Regions from separate parts of the Streptomyces sp. NPDC038135 genome, predicted to be linked through region 4. Evidence: riboswitches for the same ligand, from Rfam matches in the RefSeq annotation. Region 4 holds a riboswitch; each other region holds the start of a gene.
What was found. A riboswitch is a leader RNA that binds a small molecule or an ion and turns the genes downstream of it on or off. The one in region 4 is predicted to bind cyclic di-AMP.
Positions count from the first base shown of each region.

Region 1 (4,531 bases), on a different contig from region 4:
AGACCGGTGTCGAGGAACTGCTCCGCTACGACGGCCCGGTCGAGCTGGCCACCTGGCGGTTCGCCACCCGGCCGCTCACCCTCGGCGGGCAGGACATCGCGGCCGGCGACCCGGTGCTCGTCGTCCTCGCGGCGGCCGACCGTGACCCGGAGCGGTTCGCCGACCCCGACGTCCTCGACCTCGCCCGCGCGGACAACCAGCACCTCGGCTACGGCCACGGCATCCACTACTGCCTCGGCGCCCCGCTCGCCCGGCTGGAGGGCCGGACCGCGCTCGCCACGCTCCTCACCCGCCTCCCCGACCTGCGGCTGGCGGCCGATCCGGCCGAACTGCGCTGGCGCGGCGGGCTCATCATGCGCGGGCTGCGCACCCTGCCCGTGGAGTTCACCCCGGCCGCGGAACAGGCCGTACAACCGTAAACATGACGGGCGTTCAACTCTGTGATCTTCACGTGATCTGTGCGGCATGAACTTGTGACAAGTGATCGTATGCCTATACGTTCACCCATCAGCGCGGCCCCAGCACCATCGGCCGCGCCGGTCCCGCTGTCGCACGAAAGGCTTCCGCATGCTCTCCGGGAACGGTCGTCACCGTCGCCCCCGTCAGGCTCCGGCACTTCTCGTCGCGGCCGGAGTGACCGGCTCCGCCATCGCCATCCCGCTCCTCGGCGCCGCGAGCGCCAACGCGGCCGACGGCACCACCTGGGACAAGGTCGCCGAGTGCGAGAGCGGCGGCTCCTGGAGCGCCGACACGGGCAACGGGTACTACGGCGGGCTGCAGATCTCCCAGGACGACTGGGCCGCGTACGGCGGCACCAAGTACGCCGCCACCGCCGACCTGGCCAGCCGTTCGCAGCAGATCGCCGTCGCCGAGAAGATCCTCGCCGACAAGGGCACCACGCCCTGGACGACCTGTGCCCTGCTCTCCGGTCTGACCTCGGACTCCGGCTCCCTGGACGTCGACACGGGCGTCGGGGGCCCGGGCAAGTCCGACTCGGGGCACGACCAGTCCGGCGACGCCTCCGGCTCCACGGACCCGTCGTCCGGTTCCACGGACGATTCCGACTCGTCCGGTCTGCCGGATTCCTCACCGTCGTCCGACTCCTCCTCGGACTCGGCCGGCAAGCCGTCCTCGGGCACGGGCAAGGGCGCCGACTCCAAGGCTACGGACAAGGGTGCGGAAGCTCCCAAGTCCGACAAGTCCGCCTCGCCTCGCGCCGAGGAGTCGGAGGGGAGCGAGTCCGCGACTCCGGATCCTGTCGTGGAGGACTCGGACAATTCATGGCAGACCGGCGGTTCTTGGAGCCTCGTCGACACCGGAGCGCTCGGCAGTGGCGGACGTCACCGCGGCGACAGTGCGGACGAAAGCGTGACAAACGGTCAGAACGCCACCGTGTCCGGCAAGCACGCCTCCCGCGGGGCGGACGCCTACACGGTCCACGAAGGCGACACCCTCGCCTCCATCGCCGACTCCCTTGACGTGGACGGCGGATGGCATGAGCTGTACGCCCTGAACAAGAAGGCCATCGGCGCCGACCCGAACCACATCTCCGCCGGTCAGACCCTCGAAGTCGGTAGCTAAACGGGCCAAAAGCAGCGGCAGTTGACGCCCGGATTGATCACCGATGTCCCTTTCGGTGAAAGTGTGGGATGAGTCTCAGAAGCCCTGATCGTCTTTGAAATTCCCTCGATCGCGTGTCTACGGTCGTGACCGCTCGTCACCACGAGCCCCGGCTGCCGCAACGCCGAATCCTGCCAGTGGCCGCCCGGGAACAGTCGTCGCGTAATGCGCCGTAGGCAGGAGCGGGGGACCCAAGGTAAGTGCCGGAACCAGCGCACGCGCTGGAACCGGCTAGGGGTGGAGCCGCGGCCCGTGAAAGCGGGCCCGCGGCCGGGCAACTCATTCGGCCCGAACCCGACAGCTCACCTCGCAGGCGTCGGTGAGGGGATCCATCCATGCTGTTCTCCAGCAAGGGCAAGCACCGTCGTCCGTCCAAGGCCACCCGTGCCATCGCGCTCGCCGGTGTCACCGGCGCCGCCGTCGCCGCCCCGCTCATGGCGGCCGGCAACGCCTCCGCCGCCACCACCTCCGAGTGGGACGCGGTCGCCCAGTGCGAGTCCGGCGGCAACTGGTCCATCAACACCGGCAACGGCTACTACGGCGGTCTGCAGTTCTCCGCCTCCACCTGGGCCGCCTACGGCGGTACGCAGTACGCCGGCCAGGCCAACCAGGCCTCCAAGGCCCAGCAGATAGCCGTCGCCGAGAAGGTCCTCGCCGCCCAGGGCAAGGGCGCCTGGCCGGTGTGCGGCAAGGGCCTGTCGAGCACCCCCAACAACGGCTCCGCCCCGAGCACCTCCTCCGGGAACACCTCCTCGGGCAGCACCGCCACCCGCTCCACCGACCAGCAGGCCGCCTCCCGCTCCAGCGAGCGTCCGGCCGCGAGCGCGAAGAAGACCGTCACCACCCCGACCGGCAAGAAGGTCAAGAAGGGCGACGGCGAGTACAAGGTGGTCAAGGGCGACACCCTCGGCACCATCGCCGAGAAGCAGAAGGTCGACGGCGGCTGGCAGAAGCTCTACAAGCTGAACAAGGACATCGTCGAGAACGCCGACCTCATCTACCCGGGCCAGCAGCTTCACCTGAAGTGACACCTGGCTCCGACCGGAACCACAGTGCCCTCACCAGGCCGTCCCCCAAGCCGAAGGCCTCGTGAGGGCCATTCCCCCCGTCCCCCACGGGCTCCCCGCCCCGGTGCGTGTTCCCCCGTACGCACCGGGGCGGGGCTGTGTTTTTCCCGGCTCTTCGCCGGCTCTTCCCCGCCTCGTCGGCGGGACCTTGACCGAACCCCTTTGTTCCGGGCGGGAACAATGGGTACCGTCTCCCTGTCCACGGGACGGTCGGTCGGTGGCCGACGCCCCTTGGACGGTTAGGCTCTAGTCGCAAGGCAGAGCCGCAAGGCACCCCGCCCCGCACTTCCAGCGTCACATCCAAGAAGGAGATGCTCGTGCCGTCCATCGACGTCGTCGTAGCCCGGGAAATCCTGGACTCCCGAGGCAACCCCACGGTCGAGGTCGAGGTCGGCCTCGACGACGGCAGCACGGGTCGTGCCGCCGTTCCGTCCGGTGCCTCCACCGGTGCCTTCGAGGCCATCGAGCTCCGTGACGGCGACCCCAACCGCTACCAGGGCAAGGGCGTCGAGAAGGCCGTCCTCGCCGTCATCGAGCAGATCGGCCCGGAGCTGGTCGGCTACGACGCCACCGAGCAGCGCCTGATCGACCAGGCCATGTTCGACCTGGACGCCACCGACAACAAGGGCTCGCTCGGCGCCAACGCCATCCTGGGCGTCTCCCTCGCCGTCGCGCACGCCGCCTCCGAGGCCAGCGACCTGCCGCTGTTCCGCTACCTGGGCGGCCCGAACGCGCACCTGCTGCCGGTGCCGATGATGAACATCCTGAACGGCGGCTCGCACGCCGACTCCAACGTGGACATCCAGGAGTTCATGATCGCGCCGATCGGCGCGGAGTCCTTTTCCGAGGCCCTGCGCTGGGGCACCGAGGTCTACCACACCCTGAAGAAGGTCCTGAAGAGCAAGGGCCTGTCCACCGGCCTCGGCGACGAGGGCGGCTTCGCCCCGAACCTCGGCTCCAACCGCGAGGCCCTCGACCTCATCCTCGAGGCCGTCAAGGAAGCCGGCTACGCGCCCGGCGAGCAGATCGCCCTCGCGCTCGACGTCGCCGCCTCCGAGTTCTACAAGGACGGCAAGTACCTCTTCGAGGGCAAGGAGCGCTCCGCCGCCGAGATGACGGAGTACTACGAGGAGCTCGTCGCGGCCTACCCGCTCGTCTCCATCGAGGACCCGCTGTTCGAGGACGACTGGGCCGGCTGGAAGATCATCACCGACAAGCTCGGCGACAAGGTCCAGCTCGTCGGCGACGACCTGTTCGTCACCAACCCCGAGCGCCTCGCCCGCGGCATCGACGAGGGCGCCGCCAACGCCCTGCTGGTCAAGGTGAACCAGATCGGCTCGCTCACCGAGACCCTGGACGCCGTCGAGCTGGCCCAGCGCAACGGCTTCAAGTGCATGATGTCCCACCGCTCCGGCGAGACCGAGGACGTCACCATCGCCGACCTGGCCGTCGCCACCAACTGCGGCCAGATCAAGACCGGCGCCCCGGCCCGCTCCGAGCGCGTCGCCAAGTACAACCAGCTGCTGCGCATCGAGGAGATCCTCGACGACGCCGCGGTGTACGCCGGCCGCAGCGCCTTCCCGCGCTTCCGCGGCCACACCGGGGTCTCCAAGGGCTGACCCCGGCCGGGCCGATCCGAACGGGACGGCCCGGGTATCAGCCAGTCGTACGTACGTCCCCGTACCCGGTCCCGTACCGTGTGCGGGGACGTACGCACGTGGAAGGGGAGGCGGAGAGCCAGATGGCCGTCAAGGACCGGGACCGTTTCTCCACCGCCACCAGGCTGCGCGCCCTCGGCGAGCAGACAGCGGCCAGGGTCTACCGCTCCCAGACCAAACGGCAGG
Region 1 is NZ_JBVJXS010000007.1:85,535-90,065, reverse strand. It holds gene ACZ7JA_RS20750 (cytochrome P450 family protein) at 1-419, shown strand, start outside; gene ACZ7JA_RS20745 (transglycosylase family protein) at 568-1,581, shown strand; cyclic di-AMP (ydaO/yuaA leader) riboswitch at 1,779-1,951, shown strand; gene ACZ7JA_RS20740 (transglycosylase family protein) at 1,956-2,648, shown strand; gene eno (phosphopyruvate hydratase) at 2,999-4,306, shown strand; gene ACZ7JA_RS20730 (FtsB family cell division protein) at 4,429-4,531, shown strand, end outside.
Region 1: it holds a riboswitch for cyclic di-AMP, as region 4 does, so the genes downstream of both, ACZ7JA_RS20740 (transglycosylase family protein) here and ACZ7JA_RS08415 (M23 family metallopeptidase) in region 4, are expected to answer to the same signal.

Region 2 (4,531 bases), on a different contig from region 4:
CAGCAGCTTGTAGGCGTCGCGTCCGGCGACCTGCGCGGTGCCGTCGACGGTCACGGACGTGGTGTCGTCGACCGCCTTCAGGGCCTCGTCGGCGAAGTTCTTCGGCGTGGCCGGCGGCTGCTCGGCCCGGTGCCGCCCACCGGACTCGGCGGCGGCCGAGTGGTAGACCTCGTTGCTCTTGCTGTCGTAGCCCCAGACGTCCTTGCCGTCGTGGACGACGCTGTACTCGGAGCCGCTCTCCAGCAGCGACAGCTTCTGCCGGTCCGGCCCGTCGGCGGCCACGCGCAGCGTGTGGGTGCCGGAGACCAGCTCGGTCAGCTTGGACTGCGGGTCCGCGGAGGAGCCGTCGCCGCCGCCCGCCGCCCCGGACATCAGGCCGCTCTCCAGACCGCCGAGGTCAGGCAGGCCGAGGTCGGTGCTGACCTTCACCGTGCCGGAGAGCTGCTGCACGTCCGACTTGGCGATCTTGTCGATGAGCTGCTGTGCGGTGATCTTCGGCAGGTCGGGGTCACCGGAGTCGGCGAGCGCCGGGACCAGCCCGATCGTGGCCGCCGCGACCCCCACCACCGCGACCGGGACCACGTACCGGGCGGCCTTGCGGCGTCCGGTGGGCAGGTCCTCGTCGCGCTCGGCGCCCGTTGCGTCGTCGGATTCGTACGGTGCCATCTGTGCCTTACCTCCGTCGTCGGCGGCGGCTGCCCCACACTGGTCCACCTGAGCCGCCATTCTCACCCGAATCGGTGAGGAGTGGTGATTTCCGTGGTTTCCATATGACCAAATCGGCCGTGAGGAAGCGTCAGACCATGGCACCAACTCCGTGTACGCCTGGGGTATGACACCGGAGGGCGGCGCCTCCCCCGACCCGTAGGGGTCACGCGGGAGATACCGCCCTCGGCCGGCGTCAGGGGCCTCAGCCGGCCCGGTGCACCACCGCGTCGCACAGTTCGAGCAGCGCCGCCTTGGAGTCGCACTCCGGCAGCGGGGCCAGCGCGGCGCGCGCCTCCTCGGCGTAGCGCACGGTGTCGCGGCGCGCCTGCTCCAGCGCGGGGTGCGCGCGCAGCGCGGTCAGCGCCTCCTCGAGCCGGGCGTCGTCCCCGAGGTCGGAGTCGAGCAGCTCGCACAGCGCGACGTCCTCGGGCAGGCCCAGCCGGGCGGCGCGCTCGCGCAACCGGAGCACGGGCAGCGTCGGGATGCCCTCGCGCAGGTCGGTCCCCGGGGTCTTGCCGGACTCGTGCGAGTCGGAGGCGATGTCCAGGACGTCGTCGGCGAGCTGGAAGGCGACCCCGAGCCGCTCGCCGTACTGGGTGAGCACGTCGACGACCGTCTCGTCGGCGCCGGACATCATCGCGCCGAACCGGCAGGAGACCGCCACCAGGGAGCCGGTCTTGCCGCCCAGCACGTCCAGGTAGTGGTCGACCGGGTCGCGGCCGTCCGAGGGGCCCGCGGTCTCCAGGATCTGCCCGGTGACCAGCCGCTCGAACGCGAGGGCCTGGACCCGGACCGCCTCGGGTCCGAGGTCGGCGAGGATCTGGGAGGCGCGGGCGAAGAGGAAGTCACCGGTCAGGACGGCGACGGAGTTGCCCCAGCGCGTGTTGGCGCTGTCCACCCCGCGCCGCACGGACGCCTCGTCCATGACGTCGTCGTGGTACAGCGTGGCCAGGTGGGTCAGCTCCACGACCACGGCCGACGGCACCACACCGGGGGCGTACGGGTCCCCGAACTGCGCCGCGAGCATCACGAGGAGCGGCCGGAACCGCTTCCCGCCGGCCCGGACGAGGTGCTGCGCGGCCTCCGTGATGAACGGGACCTCGCTCTTGGTGGCCTCGAGCAAGCCTTCCTCGACAGCCGTCAATCCGGCCTGGACATCGGCTTCCAGAGCCTGGTCCCGCACGCTCAGCCCGAACGGCCCGACGACGGTCACGAGGGGTCTCCTGTCTGCTGGTGTCTGCTGGCGATTACGCGGTTTGTCGATAGGTCGCTGCCCTCACTCAAGTCAGCGTATCCGGTCCTGTTTCGATCACCGAGGGCGGCCACCGGTCCGGCACGGACGGCATCGGACCATGATCGGCGCAGTGCCGACCACCCGATAATACGGACATTAGGCGCATTAATACGCCTTTCGTGACGCGCAGGAAATCGGCCACAAGGCATCCCGCGGAGCGTTCCCCACTCGCCTGCCCTCGAGCCCAAATCCCCCATGTCTGATTTGGAATACTTTGCTATTTCGTGAATTGGGTCACGCGCCCCGGCCGGCCCGCCACGCCCGGCCACCACCCGTTTTTCCGCGCCACATCAGCGAGTTGAGCATTGGCAGTCGCAAAGGATCAAGTACCCAAAACGGAACAGAACAAGGTCAACTTGGTCTTTACGTGAATCCGACACTTGTTCCGGACATGTGCTCTCGCATACGTTCCCGGCCAGTCGAGCGGAACGCCGAATCCTGCCGCCGCCCGGCACCACCCATCGACGAACTCATTCGTACGGCAGGAGCGGGGGACCCAGGTAAGTTCGCCGGACCGGACGACACGTGTCGTCACCGGAACGGCAAGGGGTGAAGCCGTGCCGCCTCGGGCGGCACGGCCGGGCACCTCCCCGCCCGAACCCGACAGCTCACCTCGCAGGCGACGGAGAGGAACTTGGCCATGCCTGCAGCCGCTCAGCCCCGCCGCGTCCGCACGAACCGCCTCGCCCGCAAGCTCGCGGTCCTCGGCACCGGCGCCGCCGTGCTCGCCCTTCCGGTCGTCGGCGCCACCAGCGCCTTCGCGGCCGACTCCGCCGGCTCGGCCGGCACCACCCTCGCCGGGTACCCGAACAACCTCGACGGCTGGATCCGCGAGTCCCTCGCGATCATGGCGGAGAAGCACATCCCGGGCACCTACAACGGCATCCACCGCAACATCATGCGCGAGTCCTCGGGCAACCCGCGCGCCATCAACCTGTGGGACTCCAACGCGGCCAAGGGCATCCCGTCCAAGGGCCTGCTCCAGGTGATCGACCCGACCTTCAACACCTACCACGTGGCCGGAACGGCGTTCGACCCCTACGACCCGGTCGCGAACATCACCGCCGCCTGCAACTACGCGGCCGCCCGCTACGGGTCGATCGACAACGTCAACGGCGCCTACTGACCGGCACCGCGGCGCGGCGCCACCTGACCGGCGCCCGCCGCGGGCCGCTGCCCGCGTCCCGGTCAGCCGGCCGGGAACAGTCCTTCGAGGACGACGGCGACGCCGTCGTCCTCGTTCGACGCCGTGACCTCGTCCGCGACCGCCTTGAGTTCGGGGTGGGCGTTCGCCATGGCGACCCCGCGGCCCGCCCAGGCGAACATGGGGATGTCGTTGGGCATGTCGCCGAAGGCCAGGGCCCGTTCGGCGGGGATCCCGAGACGGCCGGCGGCCAGCGCGAGCCCGGTCGCCTTGGTGACGCCGCACGGCTGGAGCTCCACCGTGCCCGGCCCGGACATGGTGACCGTGGCCAGCGACCCCACCGCCGCCCGCGCGGTCGCCGCCAACTCGTCGTCCGACAGCGTGTGATGGCGCAGCAGCACCTTGCTGATGGGCTCGCGCCACAGGTCGTCGCGCCGGTCGACCCGCACCGCGGGCAGGGTCGGGTGGGGCATCAGGTAACCCGGTTCGATCAGCGTGAGGCCGTCCACGCCGTCCTGGTCGACGGCCGCGAAGACCTGCCCCACCTCGGCCTCGATCTTGCCGAGCGCGGTCTCGGCCAGTTCCCGGTCCAGCCGCACCGACCACAGCAGGCGTTCGGTGCCGGCGTCGTAGACCTGCGCCCCCTGCCCGCACACCGCGAGCCCCGTGCAGCCGAGCGCGGCCAGGAGCGGCCGCACCCGGGGGGCCGGCCGGCCCGTCACCACCAGGTGCCGGGCACCGGCCCGCGCCACCCGCTCCAGCGCGGCGAGCGACCGTTCGGAGACGGTGTCGTCACCGCGCAGCAGCGTGCCGTCCAGGTCGGTGGCGATCAGGGCGTATGCGGGAGGTGCGGCCATGATCAGAGAATACGGACCGCACGGCCCGCCGACTCACCAGGTTCCCGCGGGACTTGGGGCCCGCGGGAGGCGTTTCCCGGGTCGGCCGTGGGCCGCAGCCAGGTGCTTCACCGGGCCGGACCGATACCGGCCGTGCCGGGCGGACACCCCCTGTGGCACTGCCCAAGACACCTGTCCCGGCCGTAACGTGTGGCGCGATCACATGGAACGCATCGCCATGCATGGCCCGGATGAGAGTGAGGCAGCACCCCATGCCCCCCTTCGACGTCCCCGAGGGCGACCCCTTCGGCCCGCACAACCTTCCCTACGGTGTGTTCTCACCCTCCGGCAGCACGGAGCGCAGGGTCGGCGTCCGGCTCGGTGACCACGTCCTCGACGCGGGCGCCGCGGCCGCCGCCCTCGGTTCGCCGTACGTGTCCCTGCTCGCGCAGGCCACCCTCAACCCGCTGCTGGCGGCCGGCCGCACAGCGTGGTCGGACGTGCGGCGCGCGCTGACGGCGTGGGTGACGGTTCCCTCGCACCGGTCGA
Region 2 is NZ_JBVJXS010000001.1:786,637-791,167, forward strand. It holds gene ACZ7JA_RS03710 (LolA family protein) at 1-666, opposite strand, end outside; gene ACZ7JA_RS03715 (polyprenyl synthetase family protein) at 911-1,921, opposite strand; cyclic di-AMP (ydaO/yuaA leader) riboswitch at 2,455-2,639, shown strand; gene ACZ7JA_RS03720 (transglycosylase SLT domain-containing protein) at 2,643-3,128, shown strand; gene ACZ7JA_RS03725 (HAD family hydrolase) at 3,191-4,003, opposite strand; gene fahA (fumarylacetoacetase) at 4,255-4,531, shown strand, end outside.
Region 2: it holds a riboswitch for cyclic di-AMP, as region 4 does, so the genes downstream of both, ACZ7JA_RS03720 (transglycosylase SLT domain-containing protein) here and ACZ7JA_RS08415 (M23 family metallopeptidase) in region 4, are expected to answer to the same signal.

Region 3 (4,531 bases), on a different contig from region 4:
GCACGTACGCACCGGGGCGCGGGGCGTGGATCATCGTCCCGTCGCCCGTGCACAGGCCCACATGGCTGCTGTCGTGGTGGAAGAAGACCAGGTCGCCGGGGCGCGCTTCGTCGAGCGGGACGGCGGTGCCCATGGCGGCCTGGTCCCGCGCGGCACGCGGCAGGGCGACGCCGGCGGCCTTCCAGGCGGCCTGCGTCAGGCCGGAGCAGTCGTATGAGCCGGGCCCGCTGGCGCCGGAGACGTACGGCTTGCCGATCTGGGCACGGGCGAAGGCGATCGCCCTCTCTGCCTTGGTGACGGGGGCGTGCGGTACGACGGGCGGGGCGCTCGGCCGCCGCGCTGCGGACCGCGTCCGCTCCGGCGCCTGGGCCGGGACCGGAGAAGCAAGGACCGGAGGAGCCAGGACCGGGCCGGCGGCCGGTGCCGAAGCGAAGGCCTGAGCCGGGTCCGGAGCCGGGATCGCATCGAGCAGCGGGTCCGGAGCCGGGGTCGCATCGAGCAGCGGGTCCGGAGTGGGGATCGCATCGAGAATCGGACCCGCGGTCGAAGCCGGGGCCTGGAGCGCCAACGGATCCGTGGTGGAGGCCGGGGCCTGGAGTGGAGCCGGTGCCGGCATCGGTTCCGCGGCCGAAGCCGTCAGCCGGATCAGCAGCCCGCGCGCGGTGACGAGTTTGTGCTGGACGGCCGCCTTGGCCGTCCTCACGTCGTACGGTGCGGCGGTCGCCGGCGCCTCGTGAGCCCTGGGGGCCTTGCGCTCGGCGGCGCCCTTCACCCGGGAGGCCAGCCGGTTCATCAGCCGGTTCTGGGCGAAGTGGTCCTCCGGGAACTCCGCGAGGAGCGAACCGGCCGGCTCCGGAGCGGCGGCGAACGGAGCCAGCCCCTCGCGGGCCTTCGTGAACAGTCCCGGGCGCCGGACGGCCTCCGCGCGCGGGGCCTCGGCGCGAGCCCGCTGCACGGCCGAGGGCTCCTCGTCCGGGTCCGCCCTGCGGTACAGCTCGTCGATCTTCTTCTCGACCTCCTCCAGGCTCGGCCTGCCGTCGCCCGCGGAGGGGGCGGAGGTCGAGGCGGACGCGGCCGTCTGGGACAGGACGGCCACGGAGGTGAGGGCGGCGGTGGCCAGGACGGGGGTGCGGATGCCCGTCCCGCGGGTCCCCGGGGGACCCGGCTTGCGGTGCGACGCCAAGGCTGGCGACTCCTTCCAACGTGCCGCCTACCGGGTTAGCTGTCGGGTTCGGGCGGGTGGTTCGGAAGGGTTGCCCTACGGCGTCTTCCCGGGCGGGAGTCGGCCGATTCACCCCAGGATCGGTGGGTCCCCGGCTCCGGCCGCCGTGAAGGGCGCACCGGACTCGGCGGAGGCCGCGCGGCCCGGCGAGGTTCGCCGGTAGGGGTCGTGCGGCCTGACGGAAACCTAGCCAACTCGTGTGACTCCTGTGAAGGTTGCTGTGCCATATGTCCGATACATTTCCGTGACCCGGGGCCGGTTTCATACAGGCGTGACAAGGCGATCTCGCAGGGTGAGGAGTCCGGCCGGGTCCGCGGCACGCCGGCCGGCGCGCTCGACGCGGGTCCTGTCGCCGACCTCACGGCCGCCGGTTTTCCGGTGCCGGGACCGGTTGTCGGTGCGGCCCCCTAGACTCGTAGAGCGATGAGCAGCCTCTTTGACGACAGCTTCCTGGCGGACCTCCAGGCCCCTCGTGGGCACGCGGAGGAGCCCCCGCCGCCGCCCGAGGACGATCACGCTCCGGAGCCCCTTCCGGACGATCTGTTCGGCGGGAAGTTCGACGTGCCGCCGGACCGGGACGCGCACTACCGCGACGGCGCCCCGCGTCCCGTGACCGACCCGGACGCGCTGCTCCGGGGGCTGAACGACAACCAGCGCGCCGCGGTGGTCCACGCCGGCTCTCCGCTGCTCATCGTGGCCGGCGCAGGCTCGGGCAAGACCCGCGTGCTCACCCACCGCATCGCCCACCTGCTCGCCGCGCGGAACGTGCACCCCGGCCAGATCCTCGCGATCACCTTCACCAACAAGGCCGCGGGCGAGATGAAGGAGCGGGTCGAGCAGCTCGTCGGCCCGCGCGCCGGCGCGATGTGGGTGATGACCTTCCACAGCGCGTGCGTGCGCATCCTGCGCCGCGAGTCCAAGAGACTCGGCTTCACGTCGTCCTTCTCGATCTACGACGCGGCCGACTCCAAGCGCCTGATGGCCCTGGTCTGCCGCGACCTCGATCTCGACCCCAAGCGCTACCCGCCGAAGTCCTTCAGCGCCAAGATCAGCAACCTCAAGAACGAGCTGATCGACGAGGAGGACTTCGCCGCCCAGGCCACCGACGGCTTCGAGAAGACCCTCGCCCAGGCGTACGCGCTCTACCAGTCGCGGCTGCGCGAGGCGAACGCGCTGGACTTCGACGACCTGATCATGACGACGGTCAACCTGCTGCGCGCCTTCCCGGACGTCGCGGAGCACTACCGCCGCCGCTTCCGGCACGTCATGGTCGACGAGTACCAGGACACCAACCACGCCCAGTACGCCCTGGTCCGGGAGCTGGTGGGCACCGGGCAGCACGACGAGGACGTGCCGCCCGGCGAGTCGGACCTGCCGCCCGCCGAACTGTGCGTGGTGGGTGACGCGGACCAGTCGATCTACGCCTTCCGCGGCGCGACGATCCGCAACATCCTCCAGTTCGAGGAGGACTACCCGAACGCGACGACGATCCTGCTGGAGCAGAACTACCGCTCCACGCAGACCATCCTGTCCGCCGCCAACGCGGTCATCGAACGCAACGAGTCCCGCCGCCCGAAGAACCTGTGGACCAACGCCGGCCAGGGCGCGCGGATCACCGGCTACGTCGCCGACACCGAGCACGACGAGGCCCAGTTCGTCGCCGAGGAGATAGACCGCCTCACCGACGCGGGCGAGGCGAAGGCCGGGGACGTCGCCGTCTTCTACCGCACCAACGCGCAGTCCCGTGTCTTCGAAGAGATCTTCATCCGCGTCGGCCTGCCGTACAAGGTCGTCGGCGGCGTCCGCTTCTACGAGCGCAAGGAGGTCCGGGACGTCCTCGCCTACCTGCGTGTCCTCGCCAACCCCGAGGACTCGGTGCCGCTGCGCCGCATCCTCAACGTGCCCAAGCGCGGCATCGGCGACCGGGCCGAGGCGATGATCGACGCCCTCTCCCAGCGCGAGAAGATCAGCTTCCCGCAGGCGCTCAAGCGCGTGGACGAGGCCTATGGCATGGCCGCGCGCTCCACCAACGCGGTCAAGCGGTTCAACACGCTGATGGAGGATTTGCGGACCGTCGTGGAGTCCGGCGCCGGACCGGCCACCGTGCTGGAGGCCATACTCGAACGCACCGGTTACCTGGCCGAGTTGCAGAACTCCACCGACCCGCAGGACGAGACCCGCATCGAGAACCTCCAGGAACTCGCGGCGGTGGCGCTGGAGTTCGAGCAGGAGCGCGCGGAGGGCGAGGCGGGCACGCTCGCCGACTTCCTGGAGCAGGTCGCGCTGGTCGCCGACTCGGACCAGATCCCGGACGAGGAGGACGGCGACGGCGTCATCACCCTGATGACCCTGCACACCGCCAAGGGCCTGGAGTTCCCGGTCGTCTTCCTGACCGGCATGGAGGACGGCGTCTTCCCGCACATGCGCGCCCTCGGCCAGACCAAGGAACTGGAGGAGGAGCGGCGCCTGGCGTACGTGGGCATCACCCGCGCGCGGGAGCGGCTCTACCTCACCCGGTCGGCGATGCGCAGCGCCTGGGGCCAGCCGTCGTACAACCCGCCCTCCCGCTTCCTGGAGGAGATCCCGACCGCCCACCTGGAGTGGAAGCGGACCGGAGGGGCGGCGCCGATGTCCTCCGGACCCGCTGGCGGGGTCGCCGCGTCGCTGTCCTCCTCCCGCTCCCGTTCCGCGGCGTCGGGCGCGTCCGGGTTCGCCACCCGGCGCTCGGCCGAGAAGCCCGTGGTCGCCCTGGCCGTGGGGGACCGGGTCACGCACGACCAGTTCGGTCTCGGCACGGTCGTCGGGGTCAAGGGCACCGGCGGCAACGCGGAGGCGACGATCGACTTCGGCGACACCAAGCCGAAGCGGCTGCTGCTGCGGTACGCGCCCGTCGAGAAGCTCTAGGCGACCCGTCGGGCAGCCCCGGACGACAGGAGCCCCGCCGGCCGGGCGGGGCTCACGTCATTCTCCGGTTGCTTCGAGGCTCAGTTCGGGTCCAGCCCGTGGCTGCGCAGCCACGGCAGTGGGTCTATGGCCGCCCCGCCGGCCGGCCGGACCTCGAAGTGCAGGTGCGGGCCGGTGGAGTTGCCGGAGTTGCCGGAGTAGGCGACCGGCTGGCCGGCCTTGACCTCCGTACCGGAGGCGACGCGGTAGCTGGAGAGGTGGCAGTACCAGGTCTCCGTGCCGTCCTTCGCCGTCACGATCATCATGTTGCCGTAGGCGCTGTTCCACTTGGTGGAGACGACGCCGTCGGTCGCGGCCATCACCGTGGTGCCGTACGACACCGGGAAGTCGATGCCCGTGTGGACG
Region 3 is NZ_JBVJXS010000001.1:603,537-608,067, reverse strand. It holds gene ACZ7JA_RS02815 (C40 family peptidase) at 1-1,183, opposite strand, end outside; cyclic di-AMP (ydaO/yuaA leader) riboswitch at 1,192-1,362, opposite strand; gene pcrA (DNA helicase PcrA) at 1,646-4,126, shown strand; gene ACZ7JA_RS02805 (M23 family metallopeptidase) at 4,207-4,531, opposite strand, start outside.
Region 3: it holds a riboswitch for cyclic di-AMP, as region 4 does, so the genes downstream of both, ACZ7JA_RS02815 (C40 family peptidase) here and ACZ7JA_RS08415 (M23 family metallopeptidase) in region 4, are expected to answer to the same signal.

Region 4 (4,531 bases):
ACCCAGCTCCTCCAGCAGGGCCTCGCCGACGAACTCCAGCTCGTCCTCGCCCCGCTGTTCGTCGGCGACCCGGCCGCCCCGCGCCTGTTCGGCCCGGGCGGGTACCAGGGCGGCCGGCTCCGGCTCACCGAGTCCCGCCGGATCGAGGACGTCGTCCTCATGCGCTACGAGCCCACCGCCCCCGGCGCCGGCCCCGCGCCGGCCGCCGCCGACCGGCGCTGGCTGGCCACCGCCTGCGAGCTGGCCGCCCTGTGCCCGCCCTCCCGCACGGCGTTCAGCGTCGGCGCGGTGGTGGTGGCCGCCGACGGCGCCGAGCTGGCCCGCGGCCACTCGCGCGAGGGCGGCGACCCCGTCGTGCACGCCGAGGAGGCGGCCCTGGCCAAGCTGGACCCCGCCGACCCCCGGCTGCCCGGCGCCACCGTCTACAGCAGCCTGGAGCCCTGCTCCCGCCGCGCCTCCCGCCCCGCATCCTGTGCCGAGCTGATCCTGCGCGCGGGCGTGCGTCGGGTGGTCACGGCCTGGCGGGAGCCGGACACCTTCGTGCCCGGCGCCGACGGCGCCGGAGTGCTGGCGGCGGCCGGCGTGGACGTCGTCCTGCTCCCCGAGTACGAGGGCCCGGCCAAGGCGCCGAACGCCCATCTGCTGCCCTGAGCGGCGCCGCGCGGAAACGTGTGTGCGGAGCACCCCCGGACATGACGTATGCTTGAGACACAACGACGCGGGGTGGAGCAGCTCGGTAGCTCGCTGGGCTCATAACCCAGAGGTCGCAGGTTCAAATCCTGTCCCCGCTACTGAAGACTCAGGGCCGGAATCCAGTTCATGGATTCCGGCCCTGAGTGCTTTCCGTCGCCTGTCCGCACGGCCGCCCCATGGAAGCCGAGTGGCGTACGTCACAGCAGGTCATCCGCTCGGGCCACAGCGGTCGCCCGCCTCCCGCGCCCCCGCCACGCTGGTCTCACGTCGAGGACACGGGAGACCAGCAGTGCGCCCTGGTGAGGTGGAGGACAGCCCGTACGCCAGGGCGGGCGGCCGGCTCCCCAGCGGACCCGTTCCGGACCCGGACCCGGACCCGGTCCTCGGCGCCGGCCGCGCGCCGCTGCCCCCGGAGCGCCGCCGCTCCGCCGGGCGCAGCCTGCCCCACGCCCTCGCCCTCCTGCTCATCGCCGGCGGGCTCCTGTACGACCTGCTGACCCCGCGCGAGTTCACCGCCGTGCCCTTCTTCACCGCCGCCCCGCTGGTCGCCGCACCCCTGACCTCGCTGCGCACCACGCTCCTCACCGGACTGGCCGCACTGGGCGCCACCTATGCGGTGCACGCCCACTTCGGCCCCGGCCTGGACGTCAACACCGTCACCCAGGTGGTCACCGTGGCCACGGTCGCCCTGCTGGCCGTCGTCATCAACCGGGTCGTACGCCTCGGCGACCGGCGGCTCGCCTCCGTCCGGGAGATCGCCGAGGCCGCCCAGCGGGCCGTGCTGCCCGAGCCCGCTCCCCGTATCGCCGGCCTCGACATCGCGGCCCGGTACGAGGCGGCGCAGGAGGGCGCGTCCATCGGCGGCGACCTGTACGCGGTGCAGGACGGCCCGTACGGCGTGCGGCTGGTCGTCGGGGACGTGCGCGGCAAGGGCATGGGCGCGGTCGCCGCCGTCGCCGTGGTGATCGGGGCGTTCCGGGAGGCCGCCGAACAGGAGCCCACGCTGGAGGCGGTGGCCGGGCGGCTGGAGCGGGCGCTGGCCCGCGAGGGCGCCCGGCGCGACGGGGCGGACGCGCTGGAGGGCTTCACCACCGTCGTCCTCGCCGAACTGCCGCCCGACGAAGGGGTGGTGCGGATCGTCAACCGCGGTCATCCGCCGCCCCTGCTGCTGCACGCCGACGGCGCCCTGCACGTCCTGACCGCGGGCGAGCCCGCGCTGCCGCTCGGCCTGGGCGAGCTCGGCCGGCGCCCCGACCGCGCGGCCGAGTCCCGCTTCCCGGCCGGCGCCACCCTGCTGCTCCACACCGACGGCCTCACCGAGGCCCGGGACGCCCACGGCCGGTTCTACGACCCGGTGCGCCGGCTCGCCGGCCGCCGCTGCACCGACCCGCGGACCCTGCTCACCCGGCTCGCCGCGGAGGTCAGACGGCACTCCGGGGGCGGCATGGCGGACGACATGGCACTGCTCGCCGTACGCCGGCCCTGACCCGAGGTGACCGAAAGTGATCGGATGGAAGCCCTCCGCTTGCCCGCTGAGTCACCATCAAAAACCTCGTGACTCCTGAATGCCGGTCAACTCGCCCGTTTTCCACGGCCGCGCGGCGTACGTCCACCCCCGGAAACGTTAATGATCAAGCCGAACGGCTTGGAATCTCACACGTGAGTCTATTAACGTTCGATAACGCAGCGCGGTCGTCCCAGCCGTCACAAGAGGCGGCTCCGTGCGCACGCGCCGAATCCCGCAAGGGAACCGGGGAACCACCACCTTGGGGTGAATCACGCGGATGCCACCGTGAACCGATCCGGTTCCCGGTACGTATACGCGCGTAGGAGACCTTCCTGCTCCGAACCCGTCAGCTAACCCGGTAGGCGGAGGAAGGAAAGGAGTGCGCCCGCGTGGCGTCCAACCGGCCTGCCCCCGAAGCCCCATACGTGCCCAGCCAGCCCGACACCGAAACGTTCGGCTACGGCGGCTACCGCGCCGAAGAGGGCCCCTGGGAGGAGTGGAACCCCACCGAGGAGTCCATCCGCCCCGTACGCGGCCGGCACCGCGTCGCCAAGCAGCGCGGCGGCGGACTCGCCCGCAGCTCCACCGTCCTCGGCGTCGGCGTCATAGCGGCCGTCGGCGCGGGCGGCATGGCCAGCGCCCACACCGGCAAGCCGCCGGTGTCCATCTCCATGCCCGATCTGCCGTCCGTCGGCTCCCTGTTCGGCGACGACCACGCCGAGGCGGCCGAGGCCACCACGGCTTCCCTCAGCACGGTCGGCACCACCGCGGCCGCCGAAAGCGACCAGGGCGGCTCCGACGCGGGCGAGACCCTGCGCAGCCGGATCATGGCCCAGGCCGAGCAGCAGCAGAGCAAGGCCGACTCCAAGGCCGCCGCGGCAGCGGCGGCCGCCGCCGAGAAGCAGGCCGCCGACGCGGCCGCCAAGGCGAAGGAGGAAGCCGCCGCCAAGGCCGCCGAGGCCAAGAAGGAGGCCGAGGCCGCCGCGGAGAAGAAGGCGGAGGCGGAGCGGCTGGCCGAGCTGGCCAAGCAGTACACGCTGCCGACGTCCTCGTACACGATCACCTCGACGTTCGGCCAGGCCGGCTCGATGTGGTCCTCCGGCTACCACACCGGTCTCGACTTCGCCGCGCCCACCGGCACGCTGATCAAGGCCATCCACAGCGGCACCATCACCGAGGCGGGCTGGGCCGGCTCCTACGGCTACCGCACCATTCTCACCCTCGACGACGGCACCGAGCTGTGGTTCTGCCACCAGTCCTCGATCAGCGTCTCCGTCGGCCAGAAGGTCAGCACCGGCGACGTCATCGGCCGCGTCGGCGCCACCGGCAACGTCACCGGACCGCACCTGCACCTGGAGGTCCACCCCGGCGGCGCGGCCACCGGCATCGACCCGATGGCGTGGCTGCACGGCAAGGGCCTCAACCCCTGATTCCGGCCCGGGCCCGACCCGGCCCGGCGCCGCGCACCGTCTTCCCGGCGGCCCCGACTCCCCTTGGAGTCGGGGCCGCCGGTCTTGTTCACACACCGTTCGCGTGAATCCGGAATGGGCGGTATGGGGTTGATCGTTGTAACAGGGCATGACTGTTTCCCTGCGCAAGATCGGCTCCTCCGACCTCGAGGTCTTCCCGCTCGCCCTCGGCGGCAACGTCTTCGGCTGGACCGCCGACGAGAAGACCTCCTTCGCCGTCCTCGACGCCTACACGGCCGCGGGCGGCAACTTCGTCGACACCGCCGACTCCTACTCGGCGTGGATCGAGGGCAACGAGGGCGGTGAGTCGGAGACCATCATCGGCAAGTGGCTCAAGGCCCGCGGCAACCGCTCCGACGTCGTCGTCGCGACCAAGGTCAGCCAGCACCCGCAGTACCAGGGGCTGAGCGCGGCCAACATCAAGGCCGCCGCCGACGCCTCCCTGCGCCGCCTGGACACCGACTACATCGACCTCTACTACACGCACTTCGACAAGCCCGAGGTGCCGGTGGAGGAGATCGTCGGCGCCCTGGACGAGCTGGTGAAGGCGGGCAAGGTCCGGCAGATCGCCGCCTCCAACATCAGCCCCGAGCGGCTGCGGGCCTCCCTCGACTTCTCCGACCGCGAGGGCCTGGCCCGCTACGTGGCCCTCCAGCCCCACTACAACCTGGTCTCCCGCGACACCTACGAGGGCCCGCTGCAGGACCTCGCCGCCCGCGAGGGGCTCGCCGCGGTCCCGTACTTCGCCCTCGCCTCGGGCTTCCTGACCGGCAAGTACCGCCCCGGCACGACGGTCGACAGCGCCCGCGCCGGCTCCGCCGCCAAGCACCTCGACTCCGAGCGCGGTCAGCGGGTGCTCACG
Region 4 is NZ_JBVJXS010000003.1:17,570-22,100, reverse strand. It holds gene ACZ7JA_RS08430 (dihydrofolate reductase family protein) at 1-651, shown strand, start outside; tRNA gene ACZ7JA_RS08425 (tRNA-Met) at 718-791, shown strand; gene ACZ7JA_RS08420 (PP2C family protein-serine/threonine phosphatase) at 983-2,179, shown strand; cyclic di-AMP (ydaO/yuaA leader) riboswitch at 2,414-2,580, shown strand; gene ACZ7JA_RS08415 (M23 family metallopeptidase) at 2,590-3,630, shown strand; gene ACZ7JA_RS08410 (aldo/keto reductase) at 3,779-4,531, shown strand, end outside.